Regions from separate parts of the Bacillus sp. 1A genome, predicted to be linked through region 3. Evidence: a T-box and tRNA genes for the amino acid it is inferred to sense, from the RefSeq annotation. Region 3 holds a T-box; the other regions hold tRNA genes.
The links. A T-box is a leader RNA that pairs with one kind of tRNA and senses whether it is charged. The one in region 3 lies ahead of alaS (alanine--tRNA ligase), so its partner is inferred to be a tRNA-Ala.
Positions count from the first base shown of each region.

Region 1: it has a tRNA-Ala gene. The T-box ahead of alaS (alanine--tRNA ligase) is inferred to sense a tRNA for this amino acid. The anticodon was not compared.
Region 2: it has a tRNA-Ala gene. The T-box ahead of alaS (alanine--tRNA ligase) is inferred to sense a tRNA for this amino acid. The anticodon was not compared.

Region 1 covers NZ_JBQYLZ010000001.1:1,680,150-1,683,389, reverse strand. Annotated here, with positions in the region: partial or broken gene ACUN0F_RS08505 (IS4 family transposase) at 293-457, shown strand; tRNA gene ACUN0F_RS08500 (tRNA-Glu) at 569-640, opposite strand; tRNA gene ACUN0F_RS08495 (tRNA-Ser) at 646-736, opposite strand; tRNA gene ACUN0F_RS08490 (tRNA-Asn) at 743-817, opposite strand; tRNA gene ACUN0F_RS08485 (tRNA-Ile) at 825-901, opposite strand; tRNA gene ACUN0F_RS08480 (tRNA-Gly) at 912-982, opposite strand; tRNA gene ACUN0F_RS08475 (tRNA-Lys) at 996-1,071, opposite strand; tRNA gene ACUN0F_RS08470 (tRNA-Thr) at 1,082-1,157, opposite strand; tRNA gene ACUN0F_RS08465 (tRNA-Phe) at 1,172-1,247, opposite strand; tRNA gene ACUN0F_RS08460 (tRNA-Asp) at 1,262-1,337, opposite strand; tRNA gene ACUN0F_RS08455 (tRNA-Met) at 1,341-1,417, opposite strand; tRNA gene ACUN0F_RS08450 (tRNA-Ser) at 1,444-1,536, opposite strand; tRNA gene ACUN0F_RS08445 (tRNA-Ile) at 1,554-1,630, opposite strand; tRNA gene ACUN0F_RS08440 (tRNA-Met) at 1,635-1,711, opposite strand; tRNA gene ACUN0F_RS08435 (tRNA-Ala) at 1,732-1,804, opposite strand; tRNA gene ACUN0F_RS08430 (tRNA-Pro) at 1,819-1,892, opposite strand; tRNA gene ACUN0F_RS08425 (tRNA-Arg) at 1,903-1,976, opposite strand; tRNA gene ACUN0F_RS08420 (tRNA-Leu) at 1,980-2,068, opposite strand; tRNA gene ACUN0F_RS08415 (tRNA-Gly) at 2,085-2,159, opposite strand; tRNA gene ACUN0F_RS08410 (tRNA-Leu) at 2,189-2,269, opposite strand; tRNA gene ACUN0F_RS08405 (tRNA-His) at 2,293-2,368, opposite strand; tRNA gene ACUN0F_RS08400 (tRNA-Thr) at 2,379-2,454, opposite strand; tRNA gene ACUN0F_RS08395 (tRNA-Val) at 2,459-2,534, opposite strand; rRNA gene rrf (5S ribosomal RNA) at 2,539-2,654, opposite strand; rRNA gene ACUN0F_RS08385 (23S ribosomal RNA) at 2,756-3,240, opposite strand, start outside.
Region 2 covers NZ_JBQYLZ010000001.1:5,831,123-5,834,362, forward strand. Annotated here, with positions in the region: gene ACUN0F_RS29885 (DUF3965 domain-containing protein) at 1-329, opposite strand, end outside; gene ACUN0F_RS29890 (CBS domain-containing protein) at 624-1,043, opposite strand; tRNA gene ACUN0F_RS29895 (tRNA-Glu) at 1,174-1,245, opposite strand; tRNA gene ACUN0F_RS29900 (tRNA-Asn) at 1,247-1,321, opposite strand; tRNA gene ACUN0F_RS29905 (tRNA-Ile) at 1,330-1,406, opposite strand; tRNA gene ACUN0F_RS29910 (tRNA-Trp) at 1,418-1,488, opposite strand; tRNA gene ACUN0F_RS29915 (tRNA-Thr) at 1,495-1,567, opposite strand; tRNA gene ACUN0F_RS29920 (tRNA-Phe) at 1,577-1,652, opposite strand; tRNA gene ACUN0F_RS29925 (tRNA-Asp) at 1,661-1,736, opposite strand; tRNA gene ACUN0F_RS29930 (tRNA-Met) at 1,740-1,816, opposite strand; tRNA gene ACUN0F_RS29935 (tRNA-Ser) at 1,840-1,932, opposite strand; tRNA gene ACUN0F_RS29940 (tRNA-Ser) at 1,991-2,083, opposite strand; tRNA gene ACUN0F_RS29945 (tRNA-Ala) at 2,104-2,176, opposite strand; tRNA gene ACUN0F_RS29950 (tRNA-Pro) at 2,192-2,265, opposite strand; tRNA gene ACUN0F_RS29955 (tRNA-Arg) at 2,276-2,349, opposite strand; tRNA gene ACUN0F_RS29960 (tRNA-Leu) at 2,353-2,441, opposite strand; tRNA gene ACUN0F_RS29965 (tRNA-Gly) at 2,458-2,532, opposite strand; tRNA gene ACUN0F_RS29970 (tRNA-Leu) at 2,562-2,642, opposite strand; tRNA gene ACUN0F_RS29975 (tRNA-Lys) at 2,657-2,732, opposite strand; tRNA gene ACUN0F_RS29980 (tRNA-Gln) at 2,737-2,811, opposite strand; tRNA gene ACUN0F_RS29985 (tRNA-Tyr) at 2,823-2,906, opposite strand; tRNA gene ACUN0F_RS29990 (tRNA-Val) at 2,915-2,990, opposite strand; rRNA gene rrf (5S ribosomal RNA) at 2,996-3,111, opposite strand; rRNA gene ACUN0F_RS30000 (23S ribosomal RNA) at 3,213-3,240, opposite strand, start outside.
Region 3 covers NZ_JBQYLZ010000001.1:2,196,460-2,199,699, reverse strand. Annotated here, with positions in the region: gene alaS (alanine--tRNA ligase) at 1-1,289, opposite strand, end outside; T-box leader at 1,330-1,549, opposite strand; gene ACUN0F_RS11055 (PH domain-containing protein) at 1,761-2,105, shown strand; gene ACUN0F_RS11050 (AI-2E family transporter) at 2,144-3,211, opposite strand.

The DNA.
Region 1 (3,240 bases), 520 kb from region 3:
AAGTTGATGGAATAGGTGTGGAATCCATTTCAATGGAGGCGTTTTCTTTAGATTGTGAAAGGGATTTTCTTACGTTTTTGTCGGTAAGTGAAATTATATCGGCGATTATTTTCATATATCAACGATTTTTAGAATATATCTACCGTAACTCAAAATATATCAACGATTCGACAAGGAATATCGACTTACCGACAAAACTCGACAATAATGACAACATAAAAAAAGCTGTCTCCAGTAGATCACCCCTATTGAGAGACAGCTTCTTCTATATATTATTTATTTTCCACAGTAGCTCCCGGATGTATTTTCATCGGTTTCTCCAAGTGTAGGAGGCTACAGCCATACAGCTGGGGTAAAAGTTCAACTTGAGTATCATTTGTTAGATAGATAGTTCCTTCATATTCATACAGGTCCAAATAAACAACATGATTGTATTTACGGCTCTCTATGTACCCCACTGCAACAGCGAATACTTCATATTTCTTCTATTGCATAAAAAAGCAGACTATCAAAAGTCCACTTTTACACAACAAAAAAGAGATAGCAGATTATGCTATCTCTTTTAGTATGACCCGTACGGGATTCGAACCCGTGTTACCGCCGTGAAAGGGCGGTGTCTTAACCACTTGACCAACGGGCCAATTCTGGCAGAGAAGAAGGGATTCGAACCCTCGCACCGCGTTCGCGATCTACTCCCTTAGCAGGGGAGCCCCTTGAGCCACTTGGGTACTTCTCTATAATATGGCTCCGCAGGTAGGACTCGAACCTACGACCGATCGGTTAACAGCCGATAGCTCTACCACTGAGCTACTGCGGAATAATTATGGTGGGCCTAAATGGACTCGAACCATCGACCTCACGCTTATCAGGCGTGCGCTCTAACCAGCTGAGCTATAGGCCCATAATTGAAAAGCGGGTGAAGAGAATCGAACTCTCGACCAGAGCTTGGAAGGCTCTTGTTTTACCACTAAACTACACCCGCATTAAATTGTAAATGGTGAGCCATGAAGGATTCGAACCTTCGACCCTCTGATTAAAAGTCAGATGCTCTACCAACTGAGCTAATGGCTCATTTTGAAAGTGGTGCCGACTAGAGGACTTGAACCCCCAACCTACTGATTACAAGTCAGTTGCTCTACCAGTTGAGCTAAGTCGGCTTGCGACTTCAAAATGGTGGCTCGGGACGGAATCGAACCGCCGACACGAGGATTTTCAGTCCTCTGCTCTACCGACTGAGCTACCGAGCCTTTATGTAAAAAAATGGCGGTCCCGACCGGGGTCGAACCGGCGATCTCCTGCGTGACAGGCAGGCATGTTAACCACTACACCACGGGACCATTTGGTTGCGGGGACAGGATTTGAACCTGCGACCTTCGGGTTATGAGCCCGACGAGCTACCGTGCTGCTCCACCCCGCGATGATAAAATATTAATTTAGAAAAAATGGAGGAGGTAGAGGGATTCGAACCCCCGCGCGACTCTCGCCGCCTGTCGGTTTTCAAGACCGATCCCTTCAGCCGAACTTGGGTATACCTCCGAGATATAAAGCTTTAGTGGTGGACCTTGTAGGACTCGAACCTACGACCGGACGGTTATGAGCCGTCTGCTCTAACCAGCTGAGCTAAAGGTCCTTTATGGTAGCGGCGGAGGGGATCGAACCCCCGACCTCACGGGTATGAACCGTACGCTCTAGCCAGCTGAGCTACACCGCCATAAAAGATATTAAAATAAGTGGAGCCTAGCGGGATCGAACCGCTGACCTCCTGCGTGCAAGGCAGGCGCTCTCCCAGCTGAGCTAAGGCCCCATGTTTTTGGAAAATCGGGAAGACAGGATTTGAACCTGCGACCCCCTGGTCCCAAACCAGGTGCTCTACCAAGCTGAGCCACTTCCCGTTAATAAAAGCGCGCCCGAGAGGAGTCGAACCCCTAACCTCTTGATCCGTAGTCAAACGCTCTATCCAATTGAGCTACGGGCGCATATGGTGCCGAGGGCGGGGGTCGAACCCGCACGGTGGTCACCCACCGCAGGATTTTAAGTCCTGTGCGTCTGCCTGTTCCGCCACCCCGGCATGTCATATTGAAAATTGGAGCGGAAGACGGGATTCGAACCCGCGACCCCAACCTTGGCAAGGTTGTATTCTACCACTGAACTACTTCCGCAAGACATGTATGAGTTATTTTATTAAAAGTGCGGGTGAAGGGAGTCGAACCCCCACGCCAAAGGCGCTAGATCCTAAGTCTAGTGCGTCTGCCAATTCCGCCACACCCGCATATTAATTATTCAAAGAAAAAATGGGGCGACTGATGGGAATCGAACCCACGAATGCCGGAGCCACAATCCGGTGCGTTAACCACTTCGCCACAACCGCCATGATTTTCTGGTGCCGACTAGAGGACTTGAACCCCCAACCTACTGATTACAAGTCAGTTGCTCTACCAATTGAGCTAAGTCGGCTAAATGGTGGAGGATGACGGGATCGAACCGCCGACCCCCTGCTTGTAAGGCAGGTGCTCTCCCAGCTGAGCTAATCCTCCATTTGCCTGGCAACGTCCTACTCTCACAGGGACAAGGTCCCAACTACCATCGGCGCTAGAGAGCTTAACTTCCGTGTTCGGTATGGGAACGGGTGTGACCTCTCTGCCATTATTACCAGACTGTATTCATTTAAGACAAGAATCATTGTAACTTATTTGACTTTTAAAGTCAACAAGTTTTTTATATTCTTTCAAAACTAGATAACATTGCTTCATATTATATGGTTAAGTCCTCGATCTATTAGTATTCGTCAGCTCCACATGTCACCATGCTTCCACCTCGAACCTATCAACCTGATCATCTTTCAGGGATCTTACTAGCTTACGCTATGGGAAATCTCATCTTGAGGGGGGCTTCATGCTTAGATGCTTTCAGCACTTATCCCTTCCGCACATAGCTACCCAGCTATGCCCTTGGCAGAACAACTGGTACACCAGCGGTGCGTCCATCCCGGTCCTCTCGTACTAAGGACAGCTCCTCTCAAATTTCCTACGCCCACGACGGATAGGGACCGAACTGTCTCACGACGTTCTGAACCCAGCTCGCGTACCGCTTTAATGGGCGAACAGCCCAACCCTTGGGACCGACTACAGCCCCAGGATGCGATGAGCCGACATCGAGGTGCCAAACCTCCCCGTCGATGTGGACTCTTGGGGGAGATAAGCCTGTTATCCCCGGGGTAGCTTTTATCCGTTGAGCGATGGC
Region 2 (3,240 bases), 3.6 Mb from region 3:
TCAGCTAGTCCTTGAGTTACCATAAAAGTATTTGCTTCTTCATACCAGCCAATCTCTTGGCATAAACGAAGAATACGTAATAAAGTTGGAATTTCATCTTTATGAAACTGTGGTAAATTTTTTGCTTTATCCATTCCATATACGATAAATGCCGCTAAATTTTCTTCTTTATAAAATTCTTTTTCTTTCCACACTAATATAGTTCTTTCTTTCCCTTCACCTTTCGGATGACAAGGTACAAGTAAAGAAAATAATTCAGCGAAATTATTTGGTTCTATATATGTATCTGTAACCAAATTCCAATTTGGATCGCGCTGTACAGCCCTCATATAATTCCCCTTCCCTTTTGTCTACATAGGAAATATTAATCCATTATTACATCATTAACAATGAATATTGTTATATTCGAAATCTATCATAATACTTATATCTATCAGTATATCATTTTTTCTCTTATTTAAAATTAAGAATGACAAATTTAAATAAACTGTTGAAATTACTAACTGTATACTTATTATATAATGGCTCAGATACATCATGCTAACATATTAGCTTAACCCTATATACTAGAATAATGTATCTGATGTTTATACGTAACTTATTCCACTAATTAAAGTCTCACTTCATTCCGTATGCTCTGATATTTCACTTAAAGCAAATCCCGCTTGATCATCTGCCGATTCTTTTATAGCTAAATCTCCTAGTGCTAACATCCCAACGAGTTGACCACTCTCAACTACTGGCAATCGTCTAATTTGATACTGTGCCATTAACTCTGTAGCCTTTTCAATAGGTTCATCTGGAGAAACTGAAACAATGTTTGTTGTCATTACATTTGTAATTTTATTAGATCCAGGATGTTTCTCAGCAATCCCACGAACAACTAAATCTCGGTCCGTAACAAGCCCAACAACTTGCTCATTTTCAACAACTGGAATCAATCCAATCGATTCTTCTTTCATCTTTACAGCAGCCTCATATACATTGTCTAGCGGTGTACAATGTACAACATCAGTACTCATAAAGTCTCTCACTCGTGTCATTTTTGTCTCCTCCTTTTTATACATACCATAGCTTTTCCTAAATCCCTTTATTTATTTCAGGAAAATCAGTTGATAAAGGAGGATTCCACAAAATAAAAAAGAGTCAGCATATTGCTGACTCTTTTTTTTATGACCCGTACGGGATTCGAACCCGTGTTACCGCCGTGAAAGGGCGGTGTCTTAACCACTTGACCAACGGGCCATGGCTCCGCAGGTAGGACTCGAACCTACGACCGATCGGTTAACAGCCGATAGCTCTACCACTGAGCTACTGCGGAATAATATATGGTGGGCCTAAATGGACTCGAACCATCGACCTCACGCTTATCAGGCGTGCGCTCTAACCAGCTGAGCTATAGGCCCATACACTTTTACAGGGGCAGTAGGAATCGAACCCACACTGGAGGTTTTGGAGACCTCAGTTCTACCTTTAAACTATGCCCCTAAAGGATGCCGACTAGAGGACTTGAACCCCCAACCTACTGATTACAAGTCAGTTGCTCTACCAATTGAGCTAAGTCGGCATAAAAAAATGGTGGCTCGGGACGGAATCGAACCGCCGACACGAGGATTTTCAGTCCTCTGCTCTACCGACTGAGCTACCGAGCCAACATAAATGGCGGTCCCGACCGGGGTCGAACCGGCGATCTCCTGCGTGACAGGCAGGCATGTTAACCACTACACCACGGGACCATTTGGTTGCGGGGACAGGATTTGAACCTGCGACCTTCGGGTTATGAGCCCGACGAGCTACCGTGCTGCTCCACCCCACGACAATATAATGTTTTTTAAAAAATGGAGGAGGTAGAGGGATTCGAACCCCCGCGCGACTCTCGCCGCCTGTCGGTTTTCAAGACCGATCCCTTCAGCCGAACTTGGGTATACCTCCATGAAGGAAAAAATAAAAATTTTATTATTATATGTATCTAAACCATTTAAAAAGAAAATGGAGGAGGTAGAGGGATTCGAACCCCCGCGCGATTCTCACCGCCTGTCGGTTTTCAAGACCGATCCCTTCAGCCGAACTTGGGTATACCTCCGAGACATATAATAAATAAAGTGGAGCCTAGCGGGATCGAACCGCTGACCTCCTGCGTGCAAGGCAGGCGCTCTCCCAGCTGAGCTAAGGCCCCATGTTTTTGGGAATATCGGGAAGACAGGATTTGAACCTGCGACCCCCTGGTCCCAAACCAGGTGCTCTACCAAGCTGAGCCACTTCCCGTTAATAAAAGCGCGCCCGAGAGGAGTCGAACCCCTAACCTCTTGATCCGTAGTCAAACGCTCTATCCAATTGAGCTACGGGCGCATATGGTGCCGAGGGCGGGGGTCGAACCCGCACGGTGGTCACCCACCGCAGGATTTTAAGTCCTGTGCGTCTGCCTGTTCCGCCACCCCGGCATGTCATATTGAAAATTGGAGCGGAAGACGGGATTCGAACCCGCGACCCCAACCTTGGCAAGGTTGTATTCTACCACTGAACTACTTCCGCAAGACATGTTTGAGTTATTTTATTAAAAGTGCGGGTGAAGGGAGTCGAACCCCCACGCCAAAGGCGCTAGATCCTAAGTCTAGTGCGTCTGCCAATTCCGCCACACCCGCATATTTTGTTAAAATGGTGAGCCATGAAGGATTCGAACCTTCGACCCTCTGATTAAAAGTCAGATGCTCTACCAACTGAGCTAATGGCTCTTAATGGCTGGGCTAGCTGGATTCGAACCAGCGCATGACGGAGTCAAAGTCCGTTGCCTTACCGCTTGGCTATAGCCCATTAATTAAGAATGGTGGAGGGGGGCAGATTCGAACTGCCGAACCCGAAGGAGCGGATTTACAGTCCGCCGCGTTTAGCCACTTCGCTACCCCTCCGACATATATGGTGGAGGATGACGGGATCGAACCGCCGACCCCCTGCTTGTAAGGCAGGTGCTCTCCCAGCTGAGCTAATCCTCCATTTTGCCTGGCAACGTCCTACTCTCACAGGGACAAGGTCCCAACTACCATCGGCGCTAGAGAGCTTAACTTCCGTGTTCGGTATGGGAACGGGTGTGACCTCTCTGCCATCATTACCAGACTATATTCATTTAAGACAAGAATCATTTTAACTTATTTAACTTTTAAAGTCAACAAGTTTTTTATATTCTTTCAAAACTAGATAACATTGCTTCATATTATATGGTTAAGTCCTCGATCTATTAGTATT
Region 3 (3,240 bases):
TGTTTTTCCATTTCACTTTCAAAGCCTTCCTGATCAACTGTCATACCAGCTTCTTCTGCATATTCTTCTGTTAATTCAATCGGGAAACCATATGTGTCATATAGACGGAACGCATCTACTCCAGAAATAACAGTTGTTTTTTCTTCTTTTGCTTTTGTGATAACTTCAGCTAAAATTGCTTCCCCATCATGAAGTGTTTCATGGAAACGCTCTTCTTCGTTTTTCACAACTTTTGCTATGAAATCTTTCTTTTCAAGTACTTCTGGGTAGAAGTCTTTCATTACTTCTCCAACAACCGGCACTAATTCAAACATGAATGGACGGTTGATGTTTAATTTCTTCGAATAACGAACCGCGCGGCGTAATAAACGACGTAATACATAACCACGGCCTTCGTTAGATGGAAGAGCACCATCACCTACAGCAAATGTTACTGTACGGATATGGTCAGCAATTACTTTAAACGCCATATCTTTTTCTAAGTCACCATTACGATACTTCTCACCAGAAATTGATTCTGTTGCGCCAATCATCGGCATGAATAAGTCTGTATCAAAGTTTGTAGGTACATCTTGAACGATAGATGTCATACGCTCTAGACCCATCCCTGTATCGATGTTTTTCTTAGGAAGCGGTGTATATGAACCGTCTGGATTATGGTTAAATTGAGAGAATACAAGGTTCCATACTTCTAAGTAACGCTCGTTTTCTCCGCCTGGATATAATTCTGGGTCACTAAAGTCATTACCATAAGCTTCTCCGCGGTCATAGAAAATCTCTGTATTCGGTCCGCTTGGGCCTTCACCGATATCCCAGAAGTTTTCTTCTAAACGGATGATGCGCTCTTTTGGAACACCCATTTTTTCATTCCAAATTGTGAATGCTTCTTCATCTTCTGGATGGATTGTAACTGATAGTAATTCTTTATCGAATCCGATCCATTTGTCGCTCGTTAAGAATTCCCAAGCCCAAGTAATTGCTTCTTCTTTAAAGTAATCACCGATTGAGAAGTTTCCTAACATTTCAAAGAATGTATGGTGACGAGCTGTTTTCCCTACGTTTTCAATATCGTTTGTACGAATTGATTTTTGGGCATTTGTAATACGTGGATTTTGCGGGATTACACGTCCATCAAAATATTTTTTTAATGTCGCTACACCACTGTTAATCCATAACAGAGATGGATCTTCATGCGGAACTAGTGATGCACTAGGCTCTACTGCATGTCCTTTTTCTTGGAAAAAGTCTAAAAACATTTGACGAATTTGTGCGCCTGTTAGTTGTTTCATTGTATTTTCCTCCTTAAATATAAAAAACTCCCGCCCCTATAAAAGGGACGAGAGTTAACTCGCGATACCACCCTAATTATGAATTGATTATTATAACAATCAATTCATCACCTCATGGTGCCGTAACGTGGCAAGACGGCAGTGATTAGCTGCTCTCAGGATTAGCTTTCTGTTACCCTTCATTTAAAGCTTCTTTCAGCCATATGGAAGCTTCTCTCTATAAATGGACTGTAACGTACTTTTTCCGTCATTGATTTAATGTATTATATGACTAAATATAATAGAATTCTCTTAAGTTTGTCAATGTAGATAATCATTTATATTGCATTAACCATAGTTATTCTACTATTCATTCTTAACAGCCTTTCAATATATTATGCATTTATTAATAAATTGTACTACCTCTATATTTTTTTCAGAATATTATTTTTTTGTTATAATTAAATTATTAATAATAAAGAAGCGAGCAAAATGACAACTTTATTGAACAAGGCTAAAAACATATTAACGACTGACGAAACGATATTATTTTACACTGCATGTTCATTAGATATATTTATTTATCGTTCCGTTGCAAGACCAGGACTGTTAATTTTAACGAACAAACGGCTCTTCTTTTATGGACCAGATGTAAGTAAGAACCCAATATTTGAAGAGTACTCTTTTGCAAACATTTCTAATCTAAAAGAGCAAAAGCGGCTTTTCAGCAATCAAATTATATTTATGTACGATAATGAATGGAAAAAAATAAAGCATATTCAAACAAATGATGTAAGCTCTCTCGTTCAACAAATACACGAGCAACTCTCTAAATAATGAAAGCCCTCTACTTTTATAAGTAGAGGGCTTTCATATTACACATCTTCTTTTTTCCAAAGAGGTCTTACATGAACAATCACTGTACGAATAACCGCTAAAATTGGAACTGATATTAGTAATCCTACAATCCCAGCTATCTCTCCTCCAACTAGTAATGCAAGCATAATAATAACAGGATGCATACGAAGTGACTTACCAACGATGTAAGGTGATAAAATGTTACTTTCCAAAAATTGCAAAATGGCAATCGTAATTCCCGCCTTAATGAGTAAACTCGTTGATACCGTCGCCGCAATCATCAATGTCGGAATCGCCCCTAAAATAGGACCGAAGTACGGGATTATATCCGTTACCCCAATAATAATGCCGAGTAATAATGGATATTTCATACCGATAAACCAAAAGGAAAGAACAGATACTCCCCCTAATACTAAGCAAACAAATAACTGTCCTCGAATATAACTTCCGAGTGACTTATCAATTTCTTTCGCCAGCATTTGCCCTGTACTACGCCACTTACTTGGGACTAGTTTCCAAAAGATGTGATAAAATTCACCGTAATCTTTTAATATGTAAAATACAATGAACGGTATTAAAAAAATAATAAGCAACGAATCCAGTACGCCACGAGCCGTACTCATCACTTTATTTAAAAGTGATTGTATCTTCGTTTCTACACCATCAAAAATTTGTTTCACCTTTTCATGAATAAATGATGGGAAATTTGCTGTTTGTTCTGTGACGCCATCCATCCAAGAATCATACATTTTTGTAAACTGCGGAAATTGTTCATTAATCTCTTGTAACTGTTTAATAACAACTGGCGTTCCTTTATAAATCCCATAACCAATTCCGCCAAAGAAAAGGATGTAAATAAGCAAAATAGCAAGTGTACGTGGCATCCCTTCTTTATGAATTTTTTCAATTAAAGGATGCAATAAATACGCAATAAAGCATGCAATAAGAAACGGTGTAATTGCCACTTTAAATGCAAAAATAATCGGTGCCCATAGCGGCTTAATTTTTAAAAAGACAAGTAAACAAAGAAACACAAGTAACAATAACCCTAAACGATATATCCAAATGATTTTAAGATTCTTCACACGAAAAACCTCCTCCACCTTTATTTTGA